One region of the Holdemanella hominis genome, then DNA from elsewhere that is predicted to be linked to it. Evidence: a T-box and tRNA genes for the amino acid it is inferred to sense, from the RefSeq annotation. Region 1 holds a T-box; the other regions hold tRNA genes.

Region 1 (13,154 bases):
TCCAATTGATATGCGTTACGATCTAAAAACAAATGCGAATAAATATTATCAGAAATATCATAAGATGAAACGTAGTTTAGTGATCTTAGAAGAACAAATTGAACAATGTAAACAAGATATTGAATACTATACACAACTCGAAGAACAGCTTCAATACTGCAGTGTCTTTGATGCTGGGGAAATTCGAGAGGAACTTGTTAAACAACGTGTATTGATGCCTAAAAAGGACAATAAACGTAAAAAGAAGAACAATAAGCCAAATGTCCTTCATTTAGAATTTGATGATTGTGAAATCTATGTAGGTAAAAATAACATTCAAAATAACTATGTGACACACCAAGTCTCTAGAAAGAACGATTTATGGTTCCATGTGAAAGACTATCACGGTTCGCACGTACTATTAAAGAGTGAAGACTTTACCGAACCACAAATTCGATTATGCGCAATGTTAGCCGCGTATTACTCAAAAGGTAAAGATTCAAGTTCCGTACCCGTAGATTATTGTTTGATCTCACAAATTAAAAAGGTACCTGGATCTAAGATTGGTTTTGTGACAATGAAATCCAATAAGACCATTTATATTGACCCAGATGAAAATCATTTATTAGAAATCATTAAAAATCATCAAATAAAGTAAAAGAGATGGAAAATTCCATCTCTTTCTTTTATCCTTTTACTTCGACTGTAGAACCATCAGGACCCGGTGTGTTTTTCAAGTAATCAATGATTTCTTGACGCTTCTCCGCTTTACAAGGCTTACATGCGATATGATCCATATCACCTGTTACCAAGGCTTCAGCCATACCACTACATCCAGGGAATCCACAACCTCCACAGTTATATCCAGGTAGTAATGATGTTACTTTTTCTACACGTACATCTGCTTCTACTTTTAAATATTTGTCGGCAACACCTAAACCTAAGCCAAGTACTGCACCAAGTACAAGCATCATAATTACGGCTACGATTACCATATTTATTCTCCCTTCACTTGATTGTGAGCTGGATTGTTTGTACAGGCATAATCCTTACATCCATCACAATCCGCTTTTAAATCTTCACACCCTTCAGGTTTGGGTGTTTTTTTATTCATTAAGTACAAAACAATATAGATAGCGACTAATGCGCCAAAGAACAATATTGCCAATAAGTATTTCATTATACAATTCCTGTAAAGCAAGAGAAAGCCATAGCCATGATGGCAGCCACAATCAATGCGATTGGATTCCCAACAAAGGCATTTGGAACTTCACTTTGTTCTAGTCTTTCACGAATTGTAGAGAAAATGAATAATACAAGGGCAAATCCTAATGGAGTACCGATTGAGTATACTAACATTTGTGCAAAATTATAACTACTAGAAATATTTACTAAACATACATTTAAAACAACACAGTTTGTCGTAATCAATGGTAAGTAAACACCTAATGATTTATAAAGTGCTGGACTTGTCTTTTTAATGAACATTTCTGTTAATTGAACTAAAGAAGCGATTACCAAGATAAATGTAATCAAATCCATAAATTCAAGTTGTAAAGGTACAAGTACTAAATAATAAAGTGCATATGTAACAAGTGCTGCAACAACGATAACGAAGACAACGGCAACACCCATACCGATTGCTGAGCTTTTCTTTTTAGAAACACCCATGAATGGGCACATACCTAAGAATTGAGTTAAGATAACGTTGTTAACTAAAACACTCGTTACTAAAAGTGCCATTAATTCACCCATCTTACTTTTCCTCCTTCGCTGCAGCCTCTTCTTTTGCTGTTACATGTTGTTTATAAGCACCAACAGCAGCGGCTAAAACCGCAAATGTAATGAAGGCTCCAACACTAGATCCAAAGATACTCACTGTGAAGTCTTCGGGAATAATGTGTAAGTTTAACCAAACTTGCGCTTCGTTAAATGGATTTACCACTTTGATTCCACCTGTTGAAATCAATTCACGAATAAATGACATCGCTAATACTGCTAGAGTATATCCTAGACCCATTCCTAAACCATCAAGAGCTGAATCTAAAACACCGTTTTTACTTGCGAAAGCTTCTGCACGCCCCAAGATGATACAGTTAACTACAATCAACGGAATGAATACACCTAAACTTGTATTTAAACTTGGCGCATAGGCTTGAATCAACATTTGAATGATTTTTACCAATGTGGCGATGATGACAATATAAACGGGAATACGAATTTCATCTGGCGTAATTTTACGAACACATGAAATAATCACGTTGGACATGATTAATACGATAATAACACTAACACCCATACCAATCGCATTGTTTACAGTTGTAGTGATGGCTAGTGTTGAACAAATTCCTAAGAACAATGAGAATACTGGGTTATCTTTTATTAAACCCGCTTTAAAGTTTTCAAAACGATTCATCTAGATAACCTCCTTACTTTAATGTATCGACAAGTTTTGCCGCTTCATGAATACCACTAACAACAGGACCAGAAGAAACAGTCGCACCAGAAATTGTATCCAATTCACCAGTCGCATTTTTTCCTTCTAGAGATTTCTTAAATGGAGCTTCTGTTACTTTCGAACCTAAGCCCTTAGTATCTCCATTGCTGATGGCATTGTATTTGTCGATTTTCTTACTGTCTTTATCAATAGAAACTAAGAATACTGTTCCTTCTTTATATCCACTTACACTCATGTTAAAGATATAAACGTTTTTATATTCATAAACCTTTTGAACTGTATTAGAATCCAATGTTGCATCGACCACTTTAAAATCATTTGCGTTCGCATCTGGATACATAGCTAATAATGATTCTTTTTCTTGTTTTTCATTATTTGCAGCAATAACAGGGGCAGTCATTTGATTCGCAAATGCCAAGGCACCACCTGCAACGGCTGAAACAATAGCCAAGAATAAACCTAAATGTACGATCTTGTTCATAGTGTTACCTCCACTGTTTCAACAACAGCTGCAGTTTCAGGAACAGCATCTACCTTTTGAATGGAACTAGCTGCATAGAAGCTTATAGCTAAACCAATCAAAGCTAGACATGCACAAACAATTCTTGATTTTTTTACCAATTCCAATTGTTTTCCATCGAAATAAGATTCGATCCAAGGTGTAAACATATTCATCAATAAGATGGAATATAAGCATCCTTCTGGAAGATTTGCTTTTAAACGAACTAAAGTTGTTAAAATTGCTGCACCCATCGCAAATACAACACGACCACTTGCACTTGTTGGACTAGTGACTGGATCTGTCAACATAAATACAGCACCAAAAATAACACCACCTGTTAATAAGTGTAATAATGGATACCAAATAACAGCTGGAATTCCATGGTATGAATCAATGCCTGTAATAGCCGCTACAACGGCTGTTAATACAAAGATTGTTCCTAAATAAACAACGGGAACTCTCCAATCAATAATTTGACGAACCGCAAGTACTACACCAATAATCAAAATCAAGATTGAGAATGTTTCACCAATAGATCCAGGATATGTACCTAAAGCTAGACCTGCAAAGCCTCCATATTGAGACAAGAATGAATCCAATACAGTTGCATTGCTTGGTAACCAATGGTATGTGCTCGCAATCACTGTTGTTGGTGTTGCTTGTGAAATTAGGCCTACACTCACACCTGTAAAAGCTTGTAGAATCACAGCACGTCCTACAGCTGCAGGGTTAAAGATGTTTTGTCCAAAACCACCAAATAATAATTTCGCAAGTACAATTGCGAATACTGTCGCAATAATAACTGCATAACAAGACATATTCACAGGTACCATTAAAGTTAAAATGATAGCTGTTACCCATCCAAATGAGCTCTTTAAGAAAGTTTTAACATCTTTCTTCATAATCTTTGCGAAAATGGATTCGCAAACGAATGTAGTAATTAAAGAACAAGCTAATAAAAGAACACAATGTAAAGCAGCACTAGCTCCCCATGCAGAGGCATAGTAAATAACGGCTGCTGCAAACACAACAAGTAAACTTAAAGATAATTCTTTCATGATACGTTGTGTTGACAAGTTATTCTTAATGCTTGGACTTACATGAAAAGTAAATTTCATTTGAATCCTCCCTACTTTTTCTTAAGCATAACAATACGTTTTGCCTTACGAACATTTTCAGTTACATCGATATGAGATGGACAAATATATGTACACATTCCACATTCGATACAACTCATAACGCCACGTTTTGACATTTCGTCAACGTCATTGGCTTTTAATGCAGCTGTAATTCTTACTGGCTGTAAACCACTTGGACAATGATCACTACATTTACCACAACGTAAACATGCGATCGCATCATCGTTTGCAGCTGGAAGTACAGTTAATGCATTCATAGCACGATCAACGACGAACATATCATTGACAATGGTTTTACCCATCATAGGTCCACCTGAAATCAAGCGGACAGTATCTTGTGTATATCCACCACAAGCTTCGATGATTTCACTAACAGGCATACCAACTGGTACACATACGTTATGAGGATCTTTTACGCATTCACCACTAACCGTTAGATTCTTTTGTGTGATGGCTTCTCCTTTTTCAAAGGCTTTCGCAATCGCGATGGCACTTGAAGCATTTCCAATGATAGCACCCGCTTCTGCAGGTAATCCACCATATTCTTTATGTAATACTTCACGCACTAAAACACGTTCCCAACCCATTGGATACACATCAGGGACTGGACGAACCTCAACTCCAGCCGCATCTGTCAATACAGATTTTACTTTTTCAATTAAATCTGGGTGAGATTCTTTGATGCAAATGTAAACCATTTTGGCTTCAGCCATTTTCTTCATGATTTTTGCACCTGTAACTAAATCTTTGGCATCATCCATGACAGATCGGTAATCGGCTGTGATGTATGGTTCACATTCAACGGCATTGATCAAAACATAATCAACTCCATCTGGTTTCATATATTTTACATAGGTTGGGAAACCAGCTCCACCTAAACCAACAATACCTGCATTCTTTACAAAATCAACACACTCTTGGCGAGTAGCACTTTGCCAGTCTAATGGCGCAAAAGATTGAACTTTCGTTTGTTTAAAATTGCATTCAATCACCATGTGATTTTGTGGACGCAAAGAATTGTGCATACGCTTAACAATTCCTTTGTAAGTTCCAGAAACACTTGAATAAATTGGCACATAAAAACCTGACTTTGTTTCAGCCAGTTTTGTTCCAACCGATACAGTATCACCCTCTTCGACAAGAATATCAAAGTCTAAAGTACGGCCTGCAACCAAAGGAATATAGACTTCCTTTTTAGGCATAAGATGTAATAATTCAGACTTTTCTGTCAATTCTTTTTTACCACGGATATGCTGTCTCATTGGTCCTAAAAATAGTGACATATAAATCCTACCTCCCATTTATACTTTTTAATCATAGGCCTTTTTTTTCACAAGTTCAAGAATTTTTTGACAATTTCCCATAATTCAGGTAAGTACTTACATTTACATTAAATGGAAAACATTTTATAATACTTTTATGCAAAAAAATAAATCCATTCTATCCTGGCTGGTAATATCCGTATGCTTTCTAATCTTTATTAGTTCCGTTATATTCTTTGTTCAAAATAAAGGTAATGAAACAACAGAAAACCTAAATGTTACATTAACAGATATTGGCTTTGACACGCCCATCACTCTAAATTGCTCATGTTCACAAGCCGATTTTGCCAAGTATACAAAGATTATAAGAAAGACATTTAAAGAAAACAATAAACGCTTTGACCAGTACCACGCCTATAAAAATATGAATAACCTATATACATTAAATCATGAAGCTTATAATCATCCGATTCAAATGGATGAAACCTTTATAGATTGTTTAAAACTAGCCATGCAGATGCAGTCTGAAAACTCACAATTTGATATCAGCCAAGGTGCACTTTTAAATCTATGGCATGAGGCTAGAGAAAACACGCAAATCCCTCCAAGTGATGACAAGATTCAAGAAGCTTTAAATCATATTGACTTAGATAAAATTCAAATATCTGGTCATGAAGTATCTTATTTAGATCCAAAACTATCCATCGATCTTGGTGCCATTGCCAAAGGATATACCGCTCAACTTGCCAAAGAAGCATTAAATAAAGCTGGCCTAACCAATGGATATATCAATGCGGGAGGTAATGTTGTCTTACTTGGCGAAAAAGAAGATGGCACAAATTGGAAGATTGGTATTCAAAGTCCAGATGCAAGTGATGCCCTAGTTCAATATTCAACAAAAAAAGCCACTTGTTTAGTTACAAGTGGAGATTACCAAAGATATTTTACATATAAGAATAAAAAATATTCCCATATCATTGATCCTAAAACCGGTTATCCTGCAAACTATGTTCGAAGTGTAACCGTCATCACAAAAGATTCAGGCAAGGCCGACGCCTTAAGTACAACGTTGTTCTGTATGAGTGTTGAAGATGGAAAGAAATATTTATCCACACTGGATTATGATGTACAAGCCATATGGATCGTAGATAAAGATAGTGATGTTTCATCGGATTTAGAAACAAAAGATTATAAAATCATCACAACTGATAAAATAAAAAACAGAGTAACTCTTGTCGATTAGAGTTACTCTTTTCATTTACATATTAATCATGTAATACGTGGTTACAACGATCACACAATCCATCTTCATTATCAGATTCAGTATAGTTCCAGCAACGAGGACATACATGACCTGTAGCCTTTTCTACTTGTACCTGACAAACTTCAAATTGTTCTAATTCATCCGTTGTGAATGTGACTTTAGATACAATAAACCATTGTGCTACATTACTTAATACACGATCCATAATTTCTTTTTGTGCATCACTTACATGTAATACGACATGTGCTTCTAATGATTTACCAATTAAACCTTCAGCACGTGCATTTTCTAATGCTTTGAAGACATCCTTACGAACTTTAAATAATTCTTCCATATCCACTTTGATCTTTTCAACATCAAAATCCAATTCTAGATCTTTGAATGTCGTTAAGTGAATACTTTCGGCATCAAAGTGCATGTAGTCATTGACTTCTTCACAAGTATGAGCCAAGATTGGAGCCCACAATTTAGTCATCACTTCAACAGCATTATAAAGTACAGTTTGAACTTGACGACGAACTGGTGCATCTTCTTTTTCAATATAAAGAATGTCCTTCGTGTAATCTAAGTAGTAAGCGGATAATTCATTTGTCATTAAGTTTGTCAAATATGTAACAACATCGGAGAAACGATATTCATTATAAGCTTTTCTACAGAAATCTACAGCATCTTTTAATTCAGTTAAAATATATTGATCCAATTCACTTAATTCATTGAAGCTTACACAATCTTTGGCAGTAAATTTTTGATCATCTAAGTTTGCCATTAAGAAACGCAATGTATTACGTACTTTACGATAGTTTTCACTGACTTGTTTCAAAATCTTTTGACCCATTGAAACATCCGCTTGATAATCTACGCTACAAGCCCATAAACGTAAGATATCTGCACCATATTTCTTTGTGATTTCACTAGGAGCTACGGCATTCCATTGTGATTTAGACATCTTAACTCCCTTTTCGTCCATAACGAAACCATGTGATAAAACTTGTTTGTATGGAGCTTTACCATGAACGGCAGTACCAACAATCAAACTAGAGTTGAACCAACCACGATATTGGTCACTTCCTTCAAAATATAAGTCAGCAGGATAGCCCAAACCACGATCCATCATAGCGCCTGTATGACTTGATCCTGAGTCAAACCAAACATCCATAGTATCTGTTTCTTTACGGAAGATACCATTTGGTGAATGTTCATTTGTATACCCTTCTGGTAATAAATCTTTAACGTCTCTTTCAAACCAAACGTTTGATCCATATTCACTAACTAACTTGGCTACATGATCAAAAATAGCTTGATCCATAATTGGAGTATCGTCTTCTCCATAAATAATAGGAATTGGAACACCCCAAGCACGTTGACGAGAAATACACCAGTCATTACGATCAGCAATCATATTGTGCATACGTTGTTCACCCCAAGCAGGTACCCAAGATACAGAGTGAATTTGTTCTAACAGTTCATCACGAATTTGATCAATTGACGCAAACCATTGTGTTGTAGCACGGAAAATAATAGGCTTTTTAGTTCGCCAGTCATGTGGATAAGAGTGGGTAATGAATTGAAGTTTTAATAATACACCCAATTCATCTAATTTTTGAGTAACTGTCTTGTTGGCATCTTCCACATATTGGCCGGCAAGCCATTCACCAACATCATCCATCATGCATCCTTGTGCATCAACGTTACAATATACTGGTAAACCATATTTCATACCAATGTTAAAGTCATCCACACCAAATCCAGGTGCTGTATGAACACATCCAGTACCAGCATCAGCTGTTACGTGATCTCCGCACATCAATAAACTTTCTCTTTCTGGATACAATGGGTGTGTACATGTAATGTATTCGAATTCTTTTCCTTTGAAAGTCTTTAAAACATCACGTTTTTCAACTTCAAACTTATCACATAATTCTTCAACCATGCTTGAAAGCATAATCAATTTTCCCTTTTCTGTATCCACTAATGAATAGTCAAAATCAGGATTTACACTAATTCCTAAGTTTGCAGGAATTGTCCAAGGTGTTGTTGTCCAAATCACAAAGTTGCAGTCTGTTTCCAATACACCTTTTCCGTCTTTAACAGCAAATTTAACATAAATAGTTGGGCTCTTTACATCTTTATATTCAACTTCTGCCTCCGCTAAAGCTGATTCACTACTTGGTGACCAATATACTGGTTTTAATCCTTTGTAGATTAAACCTTTCATGGCCATCTTTCCAAAGATTTCGATCTGGTGTTTTTCAAAACCCTTTTGAAGAGTGATATATGGATGATCATAATCTCCAATCGATCCTAGGCTTAAGAATCCTGCTTTTTGATTGGCTACTTGTTTTAAAGCATAGTCGTAACAGATTTTTCTAAATTCAGCAATTCCCATTTTCTTACGGTCATACCCCAATTTAGTCACAGCGGTTTCAATTGGTAAACCATGTGTATCCCATCCTGGAATATATGGTGTGTTGTATCCTTCCATAAAGTGAGATTTTACAATGACATCTTTTAACACCTTATTTAAGGCATGTCCTAAGTGGATGTCACCATTTGCGTAAGGAGGACCATCATGTAATACAAATGATTCTGCTCCTTTTCTTCTTTCTAACATCTTTTCATACAATTTTTCATCTTGCCAGCGTTTTTGGAAACCAGGCTCTTTTTTAGTCAAATTTCCACGCATTTCAAATGCCGTTTTAGGCATATGAAGTGTTTCTTTGTAGTCCATACTTTATCTCCTTTTCCAAATAAAAAAAACGTCCTTATAAAAGGACGTAATAAACACGCGGTACCACCTTAATTCATAGTTTTCACTATGCACTTTCATGAGATAACGGCTCAACCGGATCAAACTACTATCATTTCATAAGATCAGCTCAAAAGGGATACCTTAATTCTTATTCATACAATGTTTCACCAAAACTCATTGCTCTCTACAATCCTAACGAATAAAGGCGTGTCTTTATCTTAGCTAAATATATTGATCAAAGTTCAAAACAAGTCTACCCTTTTTTGTGGTAGAAACCACTTCTTTAAACTGGAATCGACCTGTCTTTCTGATTGACACGAAATCATTATTGCACAATTGTAAATTTTGTTCAAGTACCACATCATTAACTTTCACAAATCCTGCATGAATCTTTTTTAACGCTTCACTTCTAGAACAATGTGACAATTGCGCAACTACACTATCTAAACGTAAACTGCTGCACATAACATGTATTTCTTTTTTGTTATTTTCCGTAATGATATAGTCTAAACACTCTTCAAAATGAACTGTACACTTACCAATCTGCGTACAATTGTCAATGATATATTTTGAAATCTTTTCTTTACAAAAGATATATAGATTCTCTTTTTGCACAATCAAATCCCCAATAACACTTCTTTCAATGCCAGAGTGCATTAAACATCCTAAAAGATCGGAGTGGGTTAATGTTTTAAATTTTGAATTGTATGTGGCATGTAGACAAACGCAATCACTAAAGCCCTCATACCCTTCAGGTATAAAACATGCGATCTTTCTTTCTGCATTCTCGTACCCACCATCAAAAACAAGACATATATTTTTGGGCACCATGCTTTGAAGAATGTTCTGTTCAGAAATCGATAAAAAATAGGTCATGATCGGCCTATTTTGTTTTTGAAAGATACGAATTTGATCTTTCATCTGCGAAATAAACACCTCATGACCTACCATAAATGAGCTCATTAAAAGTAATTATTAGTCTTCATCTTCGAAGTCGTCTGGACTTCCTAATGAAATAGTTCCTTGTACACCAATTTCAGCTGGAGAACATAAAATTACGTTTTGACCGATTTTCTGAATTTTTCCATCAAGCGCATAAACAACACCTGTTAAGAAATCAATTGTACGTTGTGCATAATCACGATCTAGCTTGTGTAAGTTAACTACTACAGCACGACCTTCTTTTAAGCGTTGTCCTACTTCTTCAGCTTCTCCAAAGCTTCTTGGTTCAAACAATACCATTTTTGTATTTGAATTCAAAGAAGTTGCGTTCGTACGAGTTTTTGGTCTCTCATAACGACTTTGAGGTTCTACTTCTTCTACCTTTTCAGCTTGTGGTGCTTCTTGATAATCATCATCTTCTTCGATTGGAGCAACGAAGTCTTTTACTTTATCCATAAATCCCATGGGAAAAACCTCCTTAACGAACATAATTATAGCACAAAGAATAACTTATTCAAACTTATATTCTTTTTTTTCTTTCAGAACAAAAGACATGCCATTTTGACATGTCTTTCACGCGTTTATTCTGTTTCAATCAAGCCATAGCCACCATCATGACGTTTGTAGCAAACGGCAATCTTATTTGTTTCATCATCTGTATAAATGAAGAAATCGTGTCCTAATAATTCCATTTTCATGATGGCTTCATCTAAGCTCATTTCCTTTGGAACGATAGATTTAGTACGAACTACTTCGTCATCATCTACATCTTCATCATTAAATAATTCATGATCTAAGAAAGCTTCCGCAAGTGATTCTTTATTTTTACGTGTTAAACGTGTTTTTGTTCTACGAATTTGATCTTCCAATTTATCTACAGCACGATCAATAGCTGCATATAAATCGTCATCTACAACCTCGGCACGTAGAATCGCATAACGTGTTGGGATTGTAACTTCAATTTTTTGTTTTGTTGGATATGTACGAACCAAGACATTCGCTACATCATCCTCTCTGATAATGAAGTACTTTGTTAAAACATCCAATTTTTTATGGATCTTATCTGAGATTCCCTGAGTTACTGTGATGTTTTTTCCTACAATATTGACTTTCATATTATGTACCTCCTATATGATTTGTATTGCTACTTAGATTATAGCACGTTTATTTTGTTTTACATTTTTCGACAAGAAATGACAAAAATATAACCAGTTTTGCCAAGGAGGTTGACAAGACACAATGTAACTATTTTCAGAAAATAACTTGCATATTTTCATTGAATGAGCTATAGTATAGCCAGGTGATTAACATGAACATTCAATCTACATATTTTTACTTTAGATAGCCCTAATTAAGCCAATCACAACTGAATGGTATTTTAATTAGGGCTTTTAAGCATTAACAATTTTACTGTTAATGCTTTTTTGTTACTCACAAATGGAAAGAAGGATATTATTATGATTATTACTTTAAAGAAAAATGCACCCAAACACGATGTCGACAAATTGATTGACAAATTCGAAGGCATGAATCTTCAAGTCACAATGATTCAAGGAGATAACTATAACGTCTTTGGTTTAGTTGGAGATACAAGTATCGTAGATGAAAAAAGCGTTATGGCTAACCCTATCGTCTATAACGTGCAACGTGTTGCTCAACCTTATAAATTGGCCAACCGTATGTTTCATCCAGAAGATACCATTGTAGATGTGAATGGTATTCAAATCGGCGGCAAAAAAATTGCGATGATTGCAGGTCCATGTTCTGTTGAGGGTGAAAACCAAATCTGTCGTATTGCCAAAGAAGTAAAAGCTGCCGGTGCAGATATGTTAAGGGGTGGCGCTTATAAGCCTAGAACAAGTCCATACGCATTCCAAGGTATGGGTACTGCAGGAATCATGTCCATGGTAAAAGCTAGAGAAGAAACAGGACTTCCTATTGTATCTGAACTTATGAGTGCAGAACACTTAGATGAATTCGTAGAAAACGTAGATATCATTCAGATTGGTGCACGTAATATGCAAAACTTTGATTTATTAAAAGCTGTAGGAAAAACGAAAAAACCAATTTTATTAAAGCGCGGTATGAGTGCTACGATTCAAGAATGGATCATGGCTGCTGAATACATTATGTCAGAAGGAAATCCAAACGTCATTTTCTGTGAACGTGGTATTCGTACATTTGAAACCTATACACGAAATACATTGGATTTAAGTGTTGTACCAATCATTAAAGAAAGAACACACTTACCGATCATCATTGATCCAAGTCATGCCGCTGGTGATTATAAATTAATTGAGTCCTTATCTCTTGCTGCTATTGCAGCTGGTGCTGATGGATTGATCATTGAAGTGCATGACGATCCAGAAAATGCTTGGAGTGATGGTGCTCAAAGCTTAAAACCAAAACGTTATGCCGAACTTATTGAAAAAGGAAAAGCCATCGCAAAAGTTATTGGAAGAGAGTTATAAGAAACTGCACACGCAGTTTCTTTTTATGTTAGAATGTTTTGGGTGATATAATGAACAATCCTTATCCTTATTCAAATGACAATAAAAGATATCAAACCATTAATTATTATTTTCGCAACAAATACCATCAAAAAGTAGCGAAGATTCCATTAAATGCTGGCTTTACCTGTCCAAACCGTGATGGATCTAAAGGAACAGGAGGATGCACTTTCTGTTCGAGTATGGGCTCAGGTGATAGTATTTTATGCTTTGATGATTCTTTACAAAAACAATATAAAGAAGGCTTAAAGCGCATGCAAAATAAGTGGCCTGATTGTATTGGGTTTGCGTATTTTCAAAGTTATTCCAATACATATGCTCCACTACCTATCTTGAAGAAAATATATGA
Region 2 (13,154 bases), on a different contig from region 1:
CTAAGCTTTATGGAAAAGACGGAAAGCGTTTTGCGAATGAAGTGTTGCCACGCGATATCATGACACAAAAGATTCGCGAACAAATGAAGAAGGATGATATGCCTTATGTTTGGATGGATATGACTGTTTTAGGTGAAGAAGTCATTAAGAATCATTTTCCTCACATTTATGAAAAGTGTTTGGAAGAAGGATATGATTGTACAAAAGAATGGATTCCTGTTACGCCAGCCCAGCACTATTTTATGGGTGGAATTCATGTAGATAAAGATTCACGTACTTCTATGTCCCACTTATATGCGGTAGGAGAGACGAGCTGCAACGGAGTTCACGGAAGAAACCGCTTGGCTAGCAACTCTTTACTTGAATCTTTAGTGTGGGGTAAAAGAGCTGTTGAAGATTTATTGAAAAATAAACCGGCAACAACTAGTGAATTTGATCATTTGACGAATGTGATTAAGTCACATCAGTTGTCAAATCAAGAAAAAATGTATCATGATATGGTACTTGAAGAAATAGAAAGAGAGAGACAAGCTCGTGGATAAGAATACAATGCGTTTAAATGTGGATCACTTATTGATCCAAGCTTTGCAGGAAGATATAACAAGTGAAGATGTTTCAACAAATGCAGTCATGCCTTCCTATCAATATGGGCAGGTACAATTGATCTGTAAAGAAGAAGGAATCATTGCAGGCCTTGAAGTATTTGAAAGAGTCTTTTATTTATTAGATGAAAACATGGAAGTGAAATTCTATGTAAAAGATGGGGATGCCGTTAAAAACGGACAATTATTGGCTGAAGTGTCTGGAGATGTTCGTGTTCTTTTATCAGGTGAAAGAACTGCGTTGAATTATCTTCAAAGAATGAGTGGAATTGCCACTTATACAAATCGTGTCGTATCTTATTTGAAGGGTTCAAAGACAAAGCTGTTGGACACAAGAAAAACAACACCAAATATGCGTGTGTTTGAAAAATATGCAGTTCGTGTTGGTGGTGGAAATAACCATAGATACAATTTATCAGATGGTGTTATGTTGAAGGATAATCATATCGCAGCAGCTGGTTCAATCACGAATGCAGTTCAGATGGCAAAGGATTATGCTTCTTTCGTTCGTAAAATTGAAGTGGAAGTAGAAAATTTAGAACAGGTTAAAGAAGCGGTTGAAGCAGGTGCGGATATTATCATGTTAGATAACATGAGTGTTGAAAATATGAAAAAAGCAATTGAAATCATCGATGGAAGATCCGAAACTGAATGTTCTGGAAATGTCACAAAAGAGAATATTGAAAAATTAACTGCCTTAGGTGTGGACTATATTTCAAGTGGTGCTCTAACGCATTCAGCACCTATTTTAGATTTGTCTTTAAAAAACTTGCAGGTGAAATAAATGGAAAAAGAAGCTAGACTTCAAGCCATTTATGACACGATTTCAAAAAGCGAAGTGCCAGTTTCAGGAAGTGAACTTTCCAAAAAGTTTAATGTATCAAGACAAGTCATTGTGCAGGATATTGCCTTATTAAAGGCAAGAAATGTTCATATTTATGCGACACACAAAGGATATGTATGTTCACATCAAAGAGTTCGAAGAGTATTTTCTTGTTTTCATTTGAATGATCGTATGGAAGAAGAAATGAATGCGATCGTAGATTGTGGTGGCTGTATTGAAAATGTATTTGTCAAACATGATGTATATGGAAAGTTAGAGGCTAAAATGAACATTAGTTCTAGAAAACAAGTCAAGGAATTCATTGATTCTATTTCACAGAATCAGGCAAAACCTTTAACGGATCTAACGAGTGGATATCATTGTCATACGGTGAGTGCACAATCAAAAGAAGATTTAGATTCAATTGAGGAATCATTAAGAAAACTTCATATTTTACAAGAGGCCTAAGAGCCTCTTTTGTGTTAGAATAAATTTAAGAAAGTAGGGATTTTATGCAACAACCACCTAAATTTATGCCCGATAAAGAATTAAGTAAAGTTGGAGGCTCATTATGGCTATATATTATTATGCAGCTGACACTCTCTTTTTTGTTTAGCTTTGTCGCAATGCCTTTAATTATGTATTCTTTGTATTATGATTATTCTGCAATCAATGCCTGCATTGAAATGTTGATTTCTTTTATATCTGGAATCATCATATTATGGTTTATGAGTAGTTCTTTTAAACAAAATATCAAAGATTTGAAGTTTACATTTAAACCCAAAGAGACAATAGATACTGTTTCAATGATGTATTTTCTGAATTATGCGATTGGTATTATTGGTGCTTTATTATCAAAATTTGGATTACCAAATACAAGTCCAGATTTTTCGTTAAGCGGCAGTTTAATGTATAACGCTTTTACTTTTATCAGTGTTGTCGTGCTTGCACCTATATTTGAAGAGTTGATATTTAGAGGTATGATTCTACAAACATTGTCGAAATATAATAAAATGTTTGCGATTATTGTGACTTCTTTATTATTTGGACTTTTACATTTAAATATTACACAAGCCATACCCGCTTTCTTTATGGGACTGGTACTATGTTATATGTATCTTAAATCGGATAGTATTTTAGTTACTATGCTAGCTCATGCAGGTAATAACTTTTTAGCTTTAATGTCGGTTTATTCAAATCATGTTTTGATTACAGTTTTAGTACTTGCCCTTGTGATTTATGGCCTCATTACAATAATACTAAAATCAAAGGAAGTGAATGCATTTATTAAAGAAGAGAAGACAAATGAGAATTGGTATGTAAGATTCTTTAAGCAAATTCCTAACCTTTTATATTTAATATTTACTATTCTTTGGATTATCATTTCATTATTCATGAATATGTTTTAAAAAGAGGACATCTCCTATTGGAAATGTCCTTTATTTGTCATATTTCTTTAATTCATCAAACTTCTGCTTCATTGTAGGATTGTTACGAGTTAAACGCTTGATTGTAAGATCCTCTGCTTTATTATTAGCCAATTGCAATTGTCTTTCACTTGATAGTAAGGCTTCTTTTGTCTTTTGAAGATGTGAAATTGTTTTATCAATCTCTTCGATAGCCGTATTGAATTTTTTGGAAGCTAATTCATAATTTCTTGAGAACTTTTGTTTAAAATCATTCATATTCTCTTCAAAGTGTGTAATATCAATATTTTGATTACGCATCAACTGCAATTCATTTTTATACTGCATAGAATTGAATGCAGCATTTCTTAAAATGGTGATCATTGGAATAAAGAATTGAGGACGAATCACATACATCTTTGGATAGCGATGGGATTTATCAATAATACCCGTGTTATATAATTCGTTTTCTGGCTCTAACATAGAAACAAGAACAGCATATTCACAATTCTTTTCATTACGGTCTTTATCTAATTCTTTTAAGAAATCTTCATTCTTATGTTTTGTAGCTGTTTTGTCATTTTCGTTTTTCATTTCAAACATGATGGAAATGATTTCTACACCATTCTCGTCTAACTCACGATAGATATAGTCACCCTTTGATCCTGTACGAGCATCATTATCTTTTTCAAAGTATGCATTTTGAAAACCAGTAGCACGAAGTTTATTGAATTCAATTTCACAATGTTGTTCTAAAGATTCACCAATCATTTTAGTAGACTGTTTTAATTTGAAATCTTTATAGTAGGCAATTTGCTCATCTTTGGTTTGTAGTAAAGTATCGTATTTTTCCTGCAAGCTCTTTTCTTGAAGCTGATATTTCATTTTATCCTGCTCGATTTGATTTTGTAGATCTTGTTTAATACTCTTTACATTCAATTCGTTTTCAACCTTAGCCTTATCCATATCTTGCTTTAAAGACTGGATTTCAAGGTTCTTTTCATTTAGCTTTGATTGGTATGTATTTAATAGATTTGCCTTTAATACTTTTTCGTTGTTTGAAATGTTGTTCTTTAAGGCTTGAATTTCATTTTCCTTTGCCTGTAGCTGCAATCTATATTCTTGTTCAGCCTTAGATTCATGGATTTTATTCTGTGAAAGAATCTGTTCTAATTTGGCATTGAGTTTAGAAATCTCTAAATCTTTTTGATTTAATTGCTCCTGATATTCTTTTTGCGTTTCAGTTTTCGTTAACTGCGTACTTGCTTCTAGCTTTTCTTTTAATGAAATGACTTCCTGCTCTTTATCACTTTGTTTCTGATTGAAGTCCGATTGCAGCTGTTTGATTTCAAGCTCTTTCTTGTTTAATTGGTCTTGATAAGCTTTTTCAGTTTCACTCTTGATAATTTGTTCAGTAGACTTTAATTGTTCTTTTAAAGAAATGATTTCTTGCTCTTTATTTGCCTGAAGCTCTTTGATTTCTAAAGTTTTCTGACTTAATTTAGCTTCATATTCTTTTTCAAGTTTAGACTGAAGAACCTGGTTTGAATTCTTTTCTCTTTCTTTTAATTCCTTTTCAAATTCTTCATTACGGACTTGTTGTAAGATTTCATGATAGTGACTCTCATCCACCTGAAATACAGTTCCACAATTGGGACATTTTATTTGACTCATAAGATACCTCCATTTTAAAAGATTATAATCATTAAACTGACAATACTGATGTCTAAAACTAGATTAATTATAATATTTAAAAAAAATCAAAAAAAGACTTGCATAATATAAAATCGCATGGTATATTAAATAGGCATTCAGCAAATGGGCCTGTAGCTCAGGTGGTTAGAGCGCACCCCTGATAAGGGTGAGGTCGTTGGTTCAAGTCCATTCAGGCCCACCATTTGCTGAATATATGGGGTGTTAGCTCAGCTGGGAGAGCACCTGCCTTGCACGCAGGGGGTCATCGGTTCGATCCCGATACGCTCCACCAATTAAAAAAAAGTAAGTCATCTTCGGATGACTTTTTTTCTATATATAGAGGTTTGATTATGTATATACAATATTATGATTCACCATTAGGTAAAATGTTATTGGCGGCTGATGAAATCGGATTGATTGGTGTTTGGTTTGAAAATCAAAAATATTATGCGGATGGTTTGATAGACCCTGTTGAAAAAGAAACGGCTGTTTTAAAAGAAACAAAAGAATGGTTAAATCTTTATTTTAGTGGTAATGAACCAAAAGTTTTGCCTAAAATGCATCTAATTGGAACAAAGTTTCAAAAGAAAGTTTGGCAACTACTTCTTAAAATACCCTATGGTAAAACTATGACATATAAAGACATCGCAAGAATGATTTCTCCATCAATGTCAGCACAAGCAGTGGGAAGTGCTGTAGGACATAATAAGATCTCGATTTTGATTCCTTGTCATAGAGTAATTGGATCCAACAGTAGTTTAACTGGATATGCAGGTGGAATTGAGAAGAAAGAAAAATTATTAGAAATTGAGGGTATATATGAGTAATATGTACCATTTTTTTGATGGATGTAAAACATAGATTCGAATTTACTGAAAATAAATGTAATAAAATGCTTGCTTAAATGAAAATGTGGTGTTATTATAAACGCATAAAACACAAGGAAATGGAGTAGTAAAAGGAAAGTCTTTGTTAGAGAGTTGTCGGTTGGTGCAAGACATAAAGGATTGAACTTTGAACTTACCATGGAGTGGTCAGGTTGATAAGACTTGAACGTAGGCTTAACGTTAATAAAGCAGGATGTGATAGCATCTGAAATGAGTGCATTCTTAAATGAATGAAGAAGAGTGGTACCGCGGAAGTATTGTAATTCTAACCTTTCGTCTCTTCTGTCTAAACAGGCAGCAAGAAACGATTGGTTTTTTTGTTAGCTTGTTGTGCACGTTATAGGAGGAAAATTATGAAAGCACAAAAAGTTGGGAAAATGGCGATATTTTCGGTAGGCGCTGTATTATTCTCAGCACATGCTGGAGGTGGATTTGCCACAGGAAATCAGGCAAATACATATTATGTAGGTTTAGGATGGACTGGTATTGTGAGTGCCATAATAGCTATGTTGCTATTGATATTGACAATGCGAGAAGCCATGGTGATGTATAACCAGAGAAATTTGACAAGTGCAAAGGAATTGTTTGAAAACTTATATCATCCATTCGATAAGTTGGAAATCTTATTTGAGATCTTCTTTAATATCATGGTTTTGATGGCTGTTGCAGCAGCAATTAGTGGAGCTGCAAGTGCATTGCAACAATACTTTGGATTTAATTATTATGCTTGTGTCGTTGCGGTTGGAATTGTTGTTCTTTGCTTAACAATTTTTGGAGCTGACGTGGTTCGTATGGCAAGTACATATATGGGTATGGCTATTTTGGTAACAGCTATTGTTATTTATGGTATGGGAATCATGAAAGGTCAAAATATTGGAGCTATTTTAGCAAATGACTTTACTGTAAATGGTTTTATGGATATGCCTAAAGCCATCTTAAATGCATTTACATATGCAGGCTTTCAATGTGTGACATTACCAACGATCGTAGCATGTGGAGCTATCTTACCAGATCGAAAATCTTGTTCAAAAGCAATGTGGGTCTCATTTGTGATGAATGCTGTCGCATTAGTATTAAGTGTATTGATGTTAATTTCTTGGAAGAGTGTTTATGGAGAAACAACTCTTCCTACATTGACGAGTTTAAATACGATGAATGCCAATTGGATGGTTGTTGTATATGGTATTTGTTTATTACTTTGCTTAATTTCTACAGCAGTAACAACAACATTCGGATTTGTGGCTCGCTTTGAAAATATGCGTGTTTTAAAGAATGTAGAAAATCCAGTAAAGAAAAGAATTATTGTATCTGCCTTTATTATTATTGTATCCATGACAATTTCTTTAGCCGGATTAACAAATATTATTAAATATGGATATGGATATTGTGGATATTTAGCTATCGCAATCATCATTGTTCCATTCTTAACGGTCGGTGTATACAAGAATTATCATACAAAAAGTATTGAAGTAAAAGAAGGAGTAGAAGTTTATGAAAACAATTGAAATGTCTAATTATTCAGTCGGAGAAAGTTGTTACAACGAAATCCCAGGTGTATGTGAAAAGTACAATGTTAAAAAAGTTGTATTGATTGGTGGTAAAAGAGCTTTGGCGGCTACTGAACCAAGAATTCGTGAAGCCATTAAAGAGACTGATATTATTATTACAGATTCAATTGTATATGGTATTGAATGTACTATGACGAACGTACATAAATTGACTTCAAATTCAAACGTACAAGAAGCCGATGTTATCTTTGCGATTGGTGGAGGAAAAGCTATCGATACTTGTAAAACCGCATCCATTGAGATGAATGACAAAATGGTTTTTTCATTTCCAACAATCTGTTCAAACTGTTCGGCCGCTACAGCTATTGCCGTAGTATATGATGATAATGGAGCATTGGACCACTATTCATATCCTCATTGTCCAGCACACATTTTTATCAATCCAGATGTCATCGCAAAAGCACCAAGTGAATATTTCTGGGCCGGAATTGGGGATGCGTTGTCTAAACAATGTGAAGTTGAATTCGCAACACAAGGAAAGATTTTAGATCACACGGCTACAATGGGATTGGCATTGGCGAAAACTTGTACTGCACCATTGTTGAAATATGGTAAACAAGGTATGGAAGATTGTAAAAATGATACAAATTCAGCTGCAATCGAAGCTATTGCCTTGGATATTGTCGTATCAACTGGATATGTTTCAAACTTAACAAACCAACCAGAATATTATTATAATTCAAGCATTGCGCATGCCTTCTATAATGGTAGTTGCTCAATTACACGTGATGGACACCATCTACATGGCGAAGTTGTATCCTTTGGTGTATTAGTATTGTATGCATATGCCAAAGATGAAGAAAATTTAATGAAAATGGCAAAATTCAATAAATCAATCGGCTTACCAGTGACTTTAGCGGATGTGGACTTGGATGAAAGCCATTTGGAAGCTTTGACTGAAGCGGCTACAAAAACAAATGAGTGGAAAAATGCACCTTTCCCATTCACAAAAGAAGAGTTTATTGACGCTATTAAAAAGGCAGATGCAGTAGGTCAAAGCTTATAAGAGATCGAGTAATCGATCTTTGCTTATAAAAAGAATCCCGATTTTTCGGGATTCTTTTTAATGATTACATATTATCATAGCAGATTGCTAAAATATCTTTTGGTATGTATTCTAAGAAGTCTTGAATATCAAGTCTTACAGAATCTTCATCAAAATAATTTTTGTTGTCACTATGATAGACACGTTCGGATAATTTGATTAGATTTTCGCCGTTAATAAGTTGAACGTGAGTGGCATTAGCGTATTCTATTGCTTCATTTGAAAAATCACTTGTCGTTATAAAAATCAAGTTATTGGCTTTTTCTGTGACACTAGCTCCAACAAGTTTTTGGATTAATGGTCGTCCAACTTTTGTTTTATCAAATAACTTGCATTCAACTAAAGCGAATATATTGTTGTTCTTCAATAATTTTATATCATATCCTCCATCGTTAGTTGGCGGAGTTACTACAGCTTCAAAGCCTATTTTTTTAAAAATATTTGCACAATAATACTCAAAATCTGTAGGCTTTGAACTATATAGTCTGATTAAATCTGTAATTGACAGGAGGGTGTTGCTATATTCAAATTTACTCTTTTCTTTATTTATCTTTTCAATTTCGTAAAAAGATTTCTTTATTTCAACGCTATTATTTCGTAAGTGATAGATACAGTCCATTAGGGATAATGGATTATCAAAAGATATTAAATAGTTGTCAATATAGAGATAACTATCTTCCCAGACAATATAATTATTGTTCATGCGATTATCTTTTGTTTTATTCATATTTTCAAATTTCCAATGTGGAAAATTTAATTGATAATAATTTTCTGCATAACATTCTTCTGTGCTCTCGATAATTGCGTTGCTCGGCATTATATCTAATTGATATTTATTGGTAAATTCTCTTTTGAGATTGTTATTTAATTCAATGGCTTTTTCTTCTCTTTTATTCCTTATGTAAATCGTAAGGTAAACAAAAGGACCAATAATAATAGTTAAAATAATCCCTAATAAAGATGCTAAGAAGATATAGCCTATTAAATCTTCAAATATGTACATTTTAATTTTCCCCTTTTTATAAAAACTATAAGAAAAATATATCATTTTTTGAGAAAATTAGCGACTTTAATGTTATTTTCACATGGAAGGATTAGAATGAAGGTGTATGTGAAATTTTGTGATTTGTAGGTTGATTTGATAGATATGTTATAATTAGTGATGTAGGTGATAAAAATGTTACTGTTTTTTAAGAGTTTACCAAGACTAGTACACAGTGCCAATAAAGATATGCACCGTCATTTCTTGATGACCTTTTCTTCCATTGTATCGATTGGCATTGCTTTATTAATGGCTTTGTTTATATTTGTGATTTATATGAATGTCGGAGGATTTACGAGTCAAATTGAAAGTGAATTTATGATTCAAGTCTCTTTAAATCCAACACTAGAAGATGAAGAAATTAGTGAATTATCCGATTCAATTTCATCTCTTGCTTCCGTAAAAAAAGTAACGTATTCAAGTAAAGAAGAGGAATTGGATGCGTTGATCAAAGAAAATGGGGCGATGTTTAAACAATATAAGGGAGAGGACAAGAACCCTTTATATGACGTTTTGAATGTGGAATTAAAAGACAACACAAAAATTTCAAAAGTGACAAAGAAAATTTCTAAAATGGATGGTGTTGTTCAAGCTACATATGGAGGTAGTGCTATCAACACGATGATTCAACTGTTTAAAAATATCCGTGTATGGGGAAGTGTCTTTGTTGGATTGATGGTTTTGATTGCCGTATTCTTGATTCGAAATACTATTAAAATGACAATTTTAGTACGAAAAGATGAGATTGCGATCATGCGAACAGTTGGTGCCTATAACTGGTATATTTCTTTACCGTTTGTATTAGAAGGAATCTTTATTGGCTTTTGGGGTGCATTAGGCCCTGTTTTGATTTGTATATTTGGCTATACAGGACTTTACCACGTAATGAATGGTATGTTTTTTAGTGACATGATGAGTATGCTGAAACCATATCCATTCGTACTTTGTACTTCAGGTGGCATTCTTTTGATTGGAATGGTTGTAGGAATGCTAGGAAGTTATTTAGCCGTTAGAAAATATTTGAGGTGGACACGATGAGAAAATATAAATTCTGTGCAGGTTTTCTAAGTTTAGCTATGGCCTGCTCATTAATCATGCCTGTTTCAGCAGAAGACTATTCCGATACAGAAGCCTGGTATGCCAAGTGTAGTCAGGCACAAACTTCACAAGCTGGCGTAAAAGCTTGTCAGGGATTTCAGGAATATCAGAAGAATCGTAAACAAAGTCTGCAAAACAGTATTGAAGCTTATACTTCGAGCATAGCTTCTTTGCAGAGTGATACGACAAAAATGGAGCAGCTTGCCAAGGAACAAAAAGAATTGGTTTCCAATTTACAAACGCAGATAAGTGAAAAAGAAAAATCGATTGAGTTGATTGAAAACAACATTAAAGAATTGGAAGAGAAGATTCAGGCAAAACAAGCTGAAATTGATGCTTGGAACGCACAAATCGAAAATCGTATGAAAAATGAACAAACAACGATTGGAACCAATATGATTATAGACTTGATCATGGGATCGGATAGTTTAAGTGATATGCTTCGTCGTATTTCTGGAGTTGAAAGAATCACAGAAGATGATCAGTCGCAAATTAAAAAGTTAAATAAATTAAAGAAAGAACTTGTTTTGCAGCAAGATGAACAAAAACGTTTAGATGAAGACGCAAAAAGTCAAAAGGCAGAATTAGAATCGCAAAAACAGCAGGCCAGTAAATTAGAGGAATCTTATAATAAACTGGTTGAAGAATATCAGAAAAAAATTACAGAATTAGAAGCACAGAAACGTTCCGCACAAGTGGACATGAATAGCATTCGAGACTTTGTGATTTCAACAAACTTCTCAGGATCGATTGAATCCGTATCTGGATTTATACATCCTGTACAAGGTGGAAGCAAAAGTGCAGGTACCTGGGCATATCCTGGTGGAGGCATGCACTTAGGACTAGATTGGGCAGCTCCAATTGGTACAACTGTAGTAGCTCCAGCAAGTGGTGTGATTTTATATGCCGCAGCCCCTGTAGGAAGCAACTCAGGCTATTTGGGTAACTGGTCAGGATATCCTTATGGTGGTGGAAACACAATAGAAATGTTGTGTAATGTGAACGATACACTTTATGCCGTAAGTTTCTGTCACTTGTCGCAAACAATCTACGTAAGTGCAGGACAAAGTGTTTCACAAGGTCAAGCAATCGCGTTATCGGGAAATTCAGGAAATTCAAGTGGGCCACATACACATATTGAAGTCTATAATCTAGGTTCAATGTCTGTAAGTGATGCGGTAGCTCGTTTTAGTGCGGGTGCTGATTTTGCGTGGGGAACAGGCTGGTCAGGCACAGGTACTTCTTGTGAAGCTGGCAAAGCAGCGCCTTGCAGGGAAAGACCAGAAAAGTTCTTTAGTTAGGAGGAACATTATGATTGATTTAAAAGATGTTTCAAAAGCATATCCCAATGGAGTACATGCTTTAAATCATGTAAATTTACATATTGATAAAGGTGAATTTGTTTATGTGATTGGAGCCACAGGTTCTGGTAAATCTACATTGATCAAAGTGCTAAATGGAGAAGAAGTTCCAGATGAAGGTGCAGTTATTGTAGATGGTATTAATGTAGGGGCCTTAAAACATAGAAAAGTTCCATACTATAGACGTAATGTTGGCTGCGTATTTCAAGATTATCGTTTACTTCCAAAATTAACTGTCTTTGAAAATATTGCCTTTGCCCTAGAAGTTGTGGGTATGCCACGCAAACAAATTCGTAAACGTGTAATGGAAGTATTAGAGCTTGTTGATTTGAAAGAAAAGGCTAGAAGTTATCCAGACGAATTATCTGGAGGACAACAACAGCGTGTAACGATTGGCCGTGCCATTGCGAATAAACCAAAAGTTTTGATTGCAGATGAACCAACAGGAAATCTAGATCCCGAAAAGAGTTTAGAAATTATTTCATTATTAGAAAAAATCAACCAAAAACTAGATACAACAATCATGATGGTTACACATGATAAAGTATTGGTTGACCGCTTTAAAAAACGTACGATTATGTTAGACAAAGGATATGTGATTCACGATTCGAATAAAGGTGGGTATAAGAGTTTATGATGAAAGGTTTACGTACTTTTTTATACGAATTGAAGTATGCCTTTCTCCAAATGAAAAGACATATTATGTTGTGCTTTTCTGCCATTAGTGCCATTGGCATTACCCTACTTTTGATTGGTTCGATATTGATTATTGGATTACACGTTAATTATTTTTCGAATGATGTTCAAAAAGATTTGAGTATTCACATTATTTTAAATGAGGATATCGATGATGAAACAGCTATATCAAGTATTCAGAGTGAAATATCTAAATTGAAGAATGTTTCAAAGGTAGAAGTATCCTCTAAAGATGATGAACTTGAACTTATGATCAAAGAAAAGGGAGATGCTTTTAAAGCTTATCGAGGAGAAACAAATCCCTTATCCAATGCTTTCTTTGTTTATGTAAAGAATGCTTCTTCTATCCGTAAAACAAGTGTGCAGATTCAAAAAATTGATGGCGTATCCAGCACAGCTTTTGGAGGAGACAGCGTTACAAGCTTAGTAGACATGTTGAATATGATTCAAAAGATTGGTTTAGGCATTGTTGCTTTATTGACTCTATTGTCTTTATATTTGATTTATAACGCGATTCGAACGACAATTGATTCAAGAAGTGATGAAATTATTATTATGCGTACAGTAGGTGCAACGAATGGTTTCATCAGTAATCCATTCATTGTCGAAGGTATTTTTATTGGACTAATTGGATCTATCATTCCATATTTATTGGTGCATTTTGGATATGAAAAGCTGTACGAAAGTTTAGACGGAAAACTATTCACACCTATGTTTGCCCTATTTAAACCAAGTACAATCAGCTTTCAAGTAGGACTCTCTATCATTCTTGCGGGAGCCTTGATTGGTGGGTTCGCATCCTTGTTTGCGGCAAGAAAATATTTGAAAATGAAACGATAAAAACATTGCAGAATAAAGGATTGTTTCGTATACTTTCTATATGGAATTATTGGGGCGAATGATTCGTCCCATTTTGTTTTAGAATAGGATG
Region 3 (6,141 bases), on a different contig from region 1:
ATAGGTTTAATAGATAGATTTGAGACTTTCTAAATTATTTTATTTGTATCATTATATCACCAATGCGAATATATGATATTTATTAATATTCTCACATGTTCACATTAAATTCACATACAATTAATATATGGACACAACTTATCATTCAAACATTCGAGTTGAAACTGATTCGCCTTATTCAAGAAGTTGGTGGATTAAAGAAGCCTGAAGAAAAGAACAGACTCTATAAAGATCATCCTAAAGGATTCTATGTCTATGCCAAGTTCAAATCCAATGACAACGATTCCAAAAATAGTAAAGATATTCAAGGCTGCTGCGTAAACTACTTTATTCGCTATGCAGGTAGACCTGCCATGGCTGAAAATAGAATCACAGAATACAATAAAGAATCAAATACTGTCAGCTGGTTCTACAATGATCACAAGGATGAGAAAAGATATGATGTCACAGATAATGTGATTGATTTTATAAACCGCCTTATTATACATATACCGGACTATCATTTCTTAATTATTCGATGCCAATGCTTCTAAGAAAACCATAGATAAAGTACATGCACTTCTTGGAATCAAAAAGAACAAGGATAATTCTCGTAAACCTAAAACTAAAGTCCTTAAAAACAAACTCAATAAATTCAAATACCGCACTCATTTAATAGATTCTTTTAACCTAAGATCCAATTCAATGTAAATGTAAAGCCACAATGCAGTATATTTATACATATAATTCATTCAAGGACAAAAGAAATGACAGAACATACTGAAAAAGATATATTGATGAAATGTACAAAACTCGGTTACGAAGAAGAAGCACCTAGATAGTTGATCGATAAATTAGTTCCAAATGAACTTGAAGAAAACTATATGATGCACTGCCCTGAATGTGATCATAAGATGATTGTAAAAAAAATAATTCAACAACTAAAAGACAGACAAATACAAAATGTTGGCTATTACGATAGTCGTTTTTGTCATTCCTGATAATTCATATCTTGTGATATTTTAGTGCTATTTCACATATCATATTTCTCTGTTCCGAAGTCAAAATCTTAATATAAAAAAAAAACTGCATATGCAGTTTGAATTTTACAAATGGTGGAGCGTATCGGGATCGAACCGATGACCCCCTGCGTGCAAGGCAGGTGCTCTCCCAGCTGAGCTAACACCCCATTATAGTAAGCGTCTAAAGAAATCATGGTGGGCCTGAATGGACTTGAACCAACGACCTCACCCTTATCAGGGGTGCGCTCTAACCACCTGAGCTACAGGCCCATATCCCCAAGACGCTCATATATAATACCATAAATATTCATCTTTGCAAGTACTTTTTTACTTTTTTTCTAAAAATTTTCTCTTTTCCTGATAATACACACGCATAATTGTGGAAACCAATAGGATTCCCAAAGCCAAAACACCCGCAATACTCAACGTTTGAAGCCCCATATTTAGTGTGTTTTGAGCATCCCCACGAATGGCCGCAAGCATCGTACGATACATACCGCCTCCAGGAACCAATGGAATCAATGCACAAACTAAAAATGTTGTGACTGGTGTCTTACATTGTCGTGCCAATATTTCTGATGCTAAGGCTAAACCTAAAGCCCCATAGAAATTGGATAATATTTCAGAACAATCTAAATACAGTCCCACCTTGTAACAGACACCACCAATGGCGCCTACAACACCGGCTAGCCATAAATTTCTTCCTTTAATATTAAATAGGAAACCAAACCCTAAACTAGCAAGGAATGAAGAGATTCCTGCTTTTAAAATCACATATATCATAATTCATTCCCCTATATCCAAAAATACATCACAAAACCAGCCCCTACCGCAATGGCAATAGCACACAAAAAGGCATCAACCGCTCTTGCGACACCAGAAACATAATCTCCTGCAATCGTATCACGAATCGCATTGGTAATCGCAAGTCCAGGCACTAAAAGCATAAAGCTAGAAATAACCATAATATCCACATTCGTCTGCGGTAATGCTTGATGGATCAATTGCGCACTCAGTGCTGCAGATCCTGCCGATATCGCATTATTCAAGAAAGAATTTAGTTTGTGTTTTGACAAGAAACAGCTAATACAACGAATCAAAATCCCAATAAAAAAGGACATTACAATTTCTAATAAAGTCCCATTAAAGAACATTCCAAATCCAGCAGCGCCAACCGCACCAAAAAGCATTGTCTCTTTAAATGTATAGCGAGACATCCCCTTAATTCGATCCAATTCATTAGCTAACTCATCCACTGATATTGGATTTGAACAAATTCTTCTAGAAAGCGTATTAATTTGATCAATACGATTCAAATCTACCTCTCCCGTGTGTACCCTGCAAATACGCGTCATTGTTTGATTGTCATACGTCAAAGAAAACATGATACCCGTTAAAGTCACATAGCTATCCGCATATTCAATACCTTCAAAACAATGACACATTCTGACCATTGTTTCTTCGACACGGCTGACTTCCGCACCACTCTCCACTAACATCTTTCCTGCTTCAATAATTGTATTCAATAACTTCTCAATATTCATAATCAAATTATAACAAAAAATAAGCAGAAAAACTGCTTATTAATCAGGAATTTCCACTGTAATCTTGTCCAGTTCTTGAGACACATTTAAAGCGTGGTCATTAATACGCTCAAAATCTGTAAAAATACGTGACAACATCATGCTAACTTCGCTTGAACATTTCTTTTGTTTTAAAGCTTGAATCTGTGCTTCACGCCAACTAGATACAAGTGAATCAATCACATCATCTTTACGTTCTGCCTCTTCTACATCATCCAAATCATTCTTCATATCCTCACATAACTTCTTCATGTGCTCTATAATTTCAATTTCCGAAATTGTCATATCTCCTTGAAGACGTTTTGTCGCCTGATGATTCATATTCACGGCATAATCACTAATACGCTCAATATCCACTAACATCAAATAGTAGCTAGACAATGCTTGAGAAATATTCACATTCAAGTTTGGCGTAGCCAAAGCCGTACTAATATATTCACTAATGACTTTATCCAAGTAATTGACTGTATCCTCTCTTTTGTAGATCTGTTCATCTGTCTTATCACTAAACTGCAACAATTGATCAAAAGCCTGATTTACATTCTCATACGCAAGACTCAACATGTGCATTGTTTCATCATTAATTTGTTTAACCGAAATAGCTGCACCACCAATCATCTTCTTAGACTTAGGTAGTGGCTGCAAATACAATAAACGCTCATCTTCAATCTCTTTATTTTCAACCGGCAAGATGTGTTGTGCAAACTCAGCCAAATACTTTCCAAATGGAAGCAACAAGATTGTTGTACAAACATTAAATATAGTATGCATATTCGCAATCTGTGCAGTCGGATTGTATGGCGTTAAATGAATAACCCCAGATACCAATGGTGTAAACATACATACAATTGTAAAGATCGTTGTACCAATGATATTAAAGCTCAAGTGAATGGCGGTAGCCTGCTTAGCCTCACGACTTGTTCCAATTGAAGCAAGAACAGCCGTAATACAAGTACCAATATTCTGTCCAAACAACACATATACAGCTCCATCCAAGCCAATAACACCACTGGCTGCTAGGGCTTGTAAAATACCTACTGAAGCTGAACTCGATTGAATCAAAGCCGTAAATCCTGCACCCACCAAAATACCTACTAATGGATTTGAGAAATTTGTGACTAATTCAACAAATTCTTTTGATTCTCTTAATGGCATCATAGCTGTACTCATCATATTCATACCAATAAAAAGAATACCCAAACCTGCAATGATCTGCCCAATATCGGTTGCTTTGGCACTCTTCGTAAACATAATCAATGCCACACCCATAAAGGCAACTAATGGAGCAATGGCACTTACATCCAGCGCGATCAACTGACCCGTAATGGTTGTACCGACGTTAGCTCCCATAATAATCCATACAGCTTGTTGTAAAGTCATCATCTGTGCGTTGACAAATCCAACGACCATAACTGTTGTTGCACTCGAACTTTGAATAACCGCCGTAACAAGCGCACCTACAATGACTCCTAAAAATCGATTTGAAGTTAATTTCTCCAAAATTTGTTTTAAACGATCTCCAGCCGCAGCTTCAAGACCATTTCCCATCATCTGCATTCCATATAGGAATAAAGCTAATCCACCCAATAAAGACAATATATTTGTTGTTGTCATATTTTCCACCTTTTCATAATTACACACTTAATATAAATTTAAACGCAAATTCATACTATCTTTACAATGTTAAATCTATGTTAAATTTATTTAACAATTCAAAATAGGGTGTATAATAACCCCAATAAAAGGAGAATTTTATGACAACAATCATTGAAAACAGAAGAAATTTACACCAAATTCCAGAAATTGAACTTACCACACAAAAGACAGCGCAATATATTGAAAACGTATTAGACTTATATGACTGCATCATTGATCATCCCATCCAAAATAGTGTAACCGCCTATTTTGATAACCAAAAAGAAAAGACAATCGTATTCCGTTCCGATATGGATGCACTTCCTATGGAAGAAAATACAGACCTAGAATTCAAAAGCACCAATGGATGTATGCACGCCTGCGGGCACGACGGCCATATGGCCATGGTTTTAGAATTAGCGAAATATGCCAAGGAAAGCGACTACAACGTATTATTGTTATTTCAGCCAGGCGAAGAAAAACCTGGTGGCGCCAAACCTATCATTGAATCTAAATTCTTCGATAAATTTAATATTGCCGCCATCTACGGAACACACATCTATCCAGAACTTGAAAAAGGCAAAGTCTATACGCGTCCTCATGAAATGATGGCAGGCGGATGTGAGTTTGAACTTTTAGTAAAAGGAAAAGCCAGTCATGCAGCCCAACCTCAAAATGGAATCAATGCACTAACGGCTTGTGTAGAAATTCTACAAAAGTCTTTAGAACAAGAAGAAAAAGCTTTCGACGACAACACATTCCACCTTCTTCATTTTGGAACTTTCCATTCTGGATCAGCTTTTAACATCATTGCTGACCAAGCCCATGTACGAGGCTCTATTCGCTATTATGATCCAAAGGTATTTGATCAAATTGTGAATATCATTGAACAAAACATGAATAATGCAATCAAAAAATACAAGGTGCAAGTAAACTTCAAAATCAATCACCACTATCCACCTGTATTCAACAACGAAGAATTATTCTATACAATATACAAAAACAATCTAGTCAACAAACTAGAAAGCCCTGTACTTATCAGTGAAGACTTTGGCTACTATAGAAATGTAGCCCCATCTATCTTCTTCTTTTTAGGTACGGGAGACACCATTCCATTACACTCAAATAAGTTCACCTTTGCTGAAGCCATCCTATACAAAGGTGTGGAACTATACAGGAAACTATTAACGACAAAAAACCCATTCTAGTAAGCACTAGGATGGGTTTTTATTATTATGATACCTAAAAATCACGCTTAAAAGGGTTGGTTTTCTCTGCGGCTATAAAACTTTACTGCCAGCTCGCAAAGGGCTTTATTTTTACTTATTCTTTCTCCTTGCTTTTTCTTGTTTATACGCCTGTTGGTGTGGTTCTGAGAATGGATTTGCGTACTCTTTTACACTCATTTTATCCATTGCTATATCGTGCATTTCCTGCTCTCGAATATGTTTTGCAACTGTAGCATCATTCAATCCTACTGTACTTACATAATATCCTTCACTTCAAAAATGTCTGTTTCCAAACTTATATTTCAAATTTGCATGTCTGTCAAACATCATTAATGCTGACTTCCCTTTCAGATATCCCATAAATGCAGATACAGATAATGATGGAGGTATCATTACCAGCATATGTACATGGTCTCTCATCAAATGTCCTTCTATTATTTCTACATGCTTGTATCTACATAATTCTCTCAATATTTCACCTAAATCTTTTCGATATTGATTGTATATCACTTTTCGTCTATACTTTGGAGTGAAAATGATGTGATACTTACACATCCATTTTGTATGTGCTAAAGAGTTTGCTTTATTAGCCATCATAATCACCATTCTTTCTTATTTTGATAGCTTGAACACCTTCATTATAGAAAGAATGGTGATTATTTTGTATAACATTTTTTTTGATACCACCCGCAT

What was found. A T-box is a leader RNA that pairs with one kind of tRNA and senses whether it is charged. The one in region 1 lies ahead of ileS (isoleucine--tRNA ligase), so its partner is inferred to be a tRNA-Ile.
Region 2: it encodes a tRNA-Ile, which carries the amino acid that the T-box ahead of ileS (isoleucine--tRNA ligase) is inferred to sense. The anticodon was not compared.
Region 3: it encodes a tRNA-Ile, which carries the amino acid that the T-box ahead of ileS (isoleucine--tRNA ligase) is inferred to sense. The anticodon was not compared.

The regions. Positions count from the first base shown of each region.
Region 1 covers NZ_JACRWH010000002.1:64,619-77,772, forward strand. The annotation lists gene H8911_RS01050 (Rqc2 family fibronectin-binding protein) at 1-637, shown strand, start outside; gene H8911_RS01055 ((Fe-S)-binding protein) at 666-974, opposite strand; gene H8911_RS01060 (hypothetical protein) at 977-1,159, opposite strand; gene H8911_RS01065 (electron transport complex protein RnfA) at 1,159-1,734, opposite strand; gene rsxE (electron transport complex subunit RsxE) at 1,736-2,395, opposite strand; gene H8911_RS01075 (RnfABCDGE type electron transport complex subunit G) at 2,409-2,918, opposite strand; gene H8911_RS01080 (RnfABCDGE type electron transport complex subunit D) at 2,915-4,057, opposite strand; gene H8911_RS01085 (RnfC family protein) at 4,069-5,361, opposite strand; gene H8911_RS01090 (FAD:protein FMN transferase) at 5,498-6,583, shown strand; gene ileS (isoleucine--tRNA ligase) at 6,606-9,332, opposite strand; T-box leader at 9,370-9,582, opposite strand; gene H8911_RS01100 (YlmH family RNA-binding protein) at 9,576-10,304, opposite strand; gene H8911_RS01105 (cell division protein SepF) at 10,329-10,760, opposite strand; gene hpf (ribosome hibernation-promoting factor, HPF/YfiA family) at 10,877-11,410, opposite strand; gene aroF (3-deoxy-7-phosphoheptulonate synthase) at 11,753-12,766, shown strand; gene mnmL (tRNA modification radical SAM protein MnmL/YtqA) at 12,817-13,154, shown strand, end outside.
Region 2 covers NZ_JACRWH010000016.1:16,927-30,080, reverse strand. The annotation lists gene H8911_RS05600 (L-aspartate oxidase) at 1-542, shown strand, start outside; gene nadC (carboxylating nicotinate-nucleotide diphosphorylase) at 535-1,386, shown strand; gene H8911_RS05590 (transcription repressor NadR) at 1,387-1,893, shown strand; gene H8911_RS05585 (CPBP family intramembrane glutamic endopeptidase) at 1,938-2,834, shown strand; gene H8911_RS05580 (DUF2130 domain-containing protein) at 2,865-4,505, opposite strand; tRNA gene H8911_RS05575 (tRNA-Ile) at 4,652-4,728, shown strand; tRNA gene H8911_RS05570 (tRNA-Ala) at 4,743-4,818, shown strand; gene H8911_RS05565 (methylated-DNA--[protein]-cysteine S-methyltransferase) at 4,877-5,353, shown strand; T-box leader at 5,459-5,697, shown strand; gene H8911_RS05560 (YkvI family membrane protein) at 5,767-6,918, shown strand; gene H8911_RS05555 (iron-containing alcohol dehydrogenase family protein) at 6,905-7,987, shown strand; gene H8911_RS05550 (restriction endonuclease) at 8,052-9,029, opposite strand; gene ftsX (permease-like cell division protein FtsX) at 9,204-10,106, shown strand; gene H8911_RS05540 (murein hydrolase activator EnvC family protein) at 10,103-11,467, shown strand; gene ftsE (cell division ATP-binding protein FtsE) at 11,478-12,164, shown strand; gene ftsX (permease-like cell division protein FtsX) at 12,161-13,063, shown strand.
Region 3 covers NZ_JACRWH010000076.1:364-6,504, reverse strand. The annotation lists gene H8911_RS11410 (transposase) at 96-533, shown strand; gene H8911_RS12580 (hypothetical protein) at 822-980, shown strand; tRNA gene H8911_RS11405 (tRNA-Ala) at 1,093-1,168, opposite strand; tRNA gene H8911_RS11400 (tRNA-Ile) at 1,195-1,271, opposite strand; gene H8911_RS11395 (threonine/serine exporter family protein) at 1,329-1,784, opposite strand; gene H8911_RS11390 (threonine/serine exporter family protein) at 1,796-2,545, opposite strand; gene H8911_RS11385 (Na/Pi cotransporter family protein) at 2,585-4,198, opposite strand; gene H8911_RS11380 (M20 metallopeptidase family protein) at 4,339-5,427, shown strand; partial or broken gene tnpA (IS200/IS605 family transposase) at 5,539-6,042, opposite strand.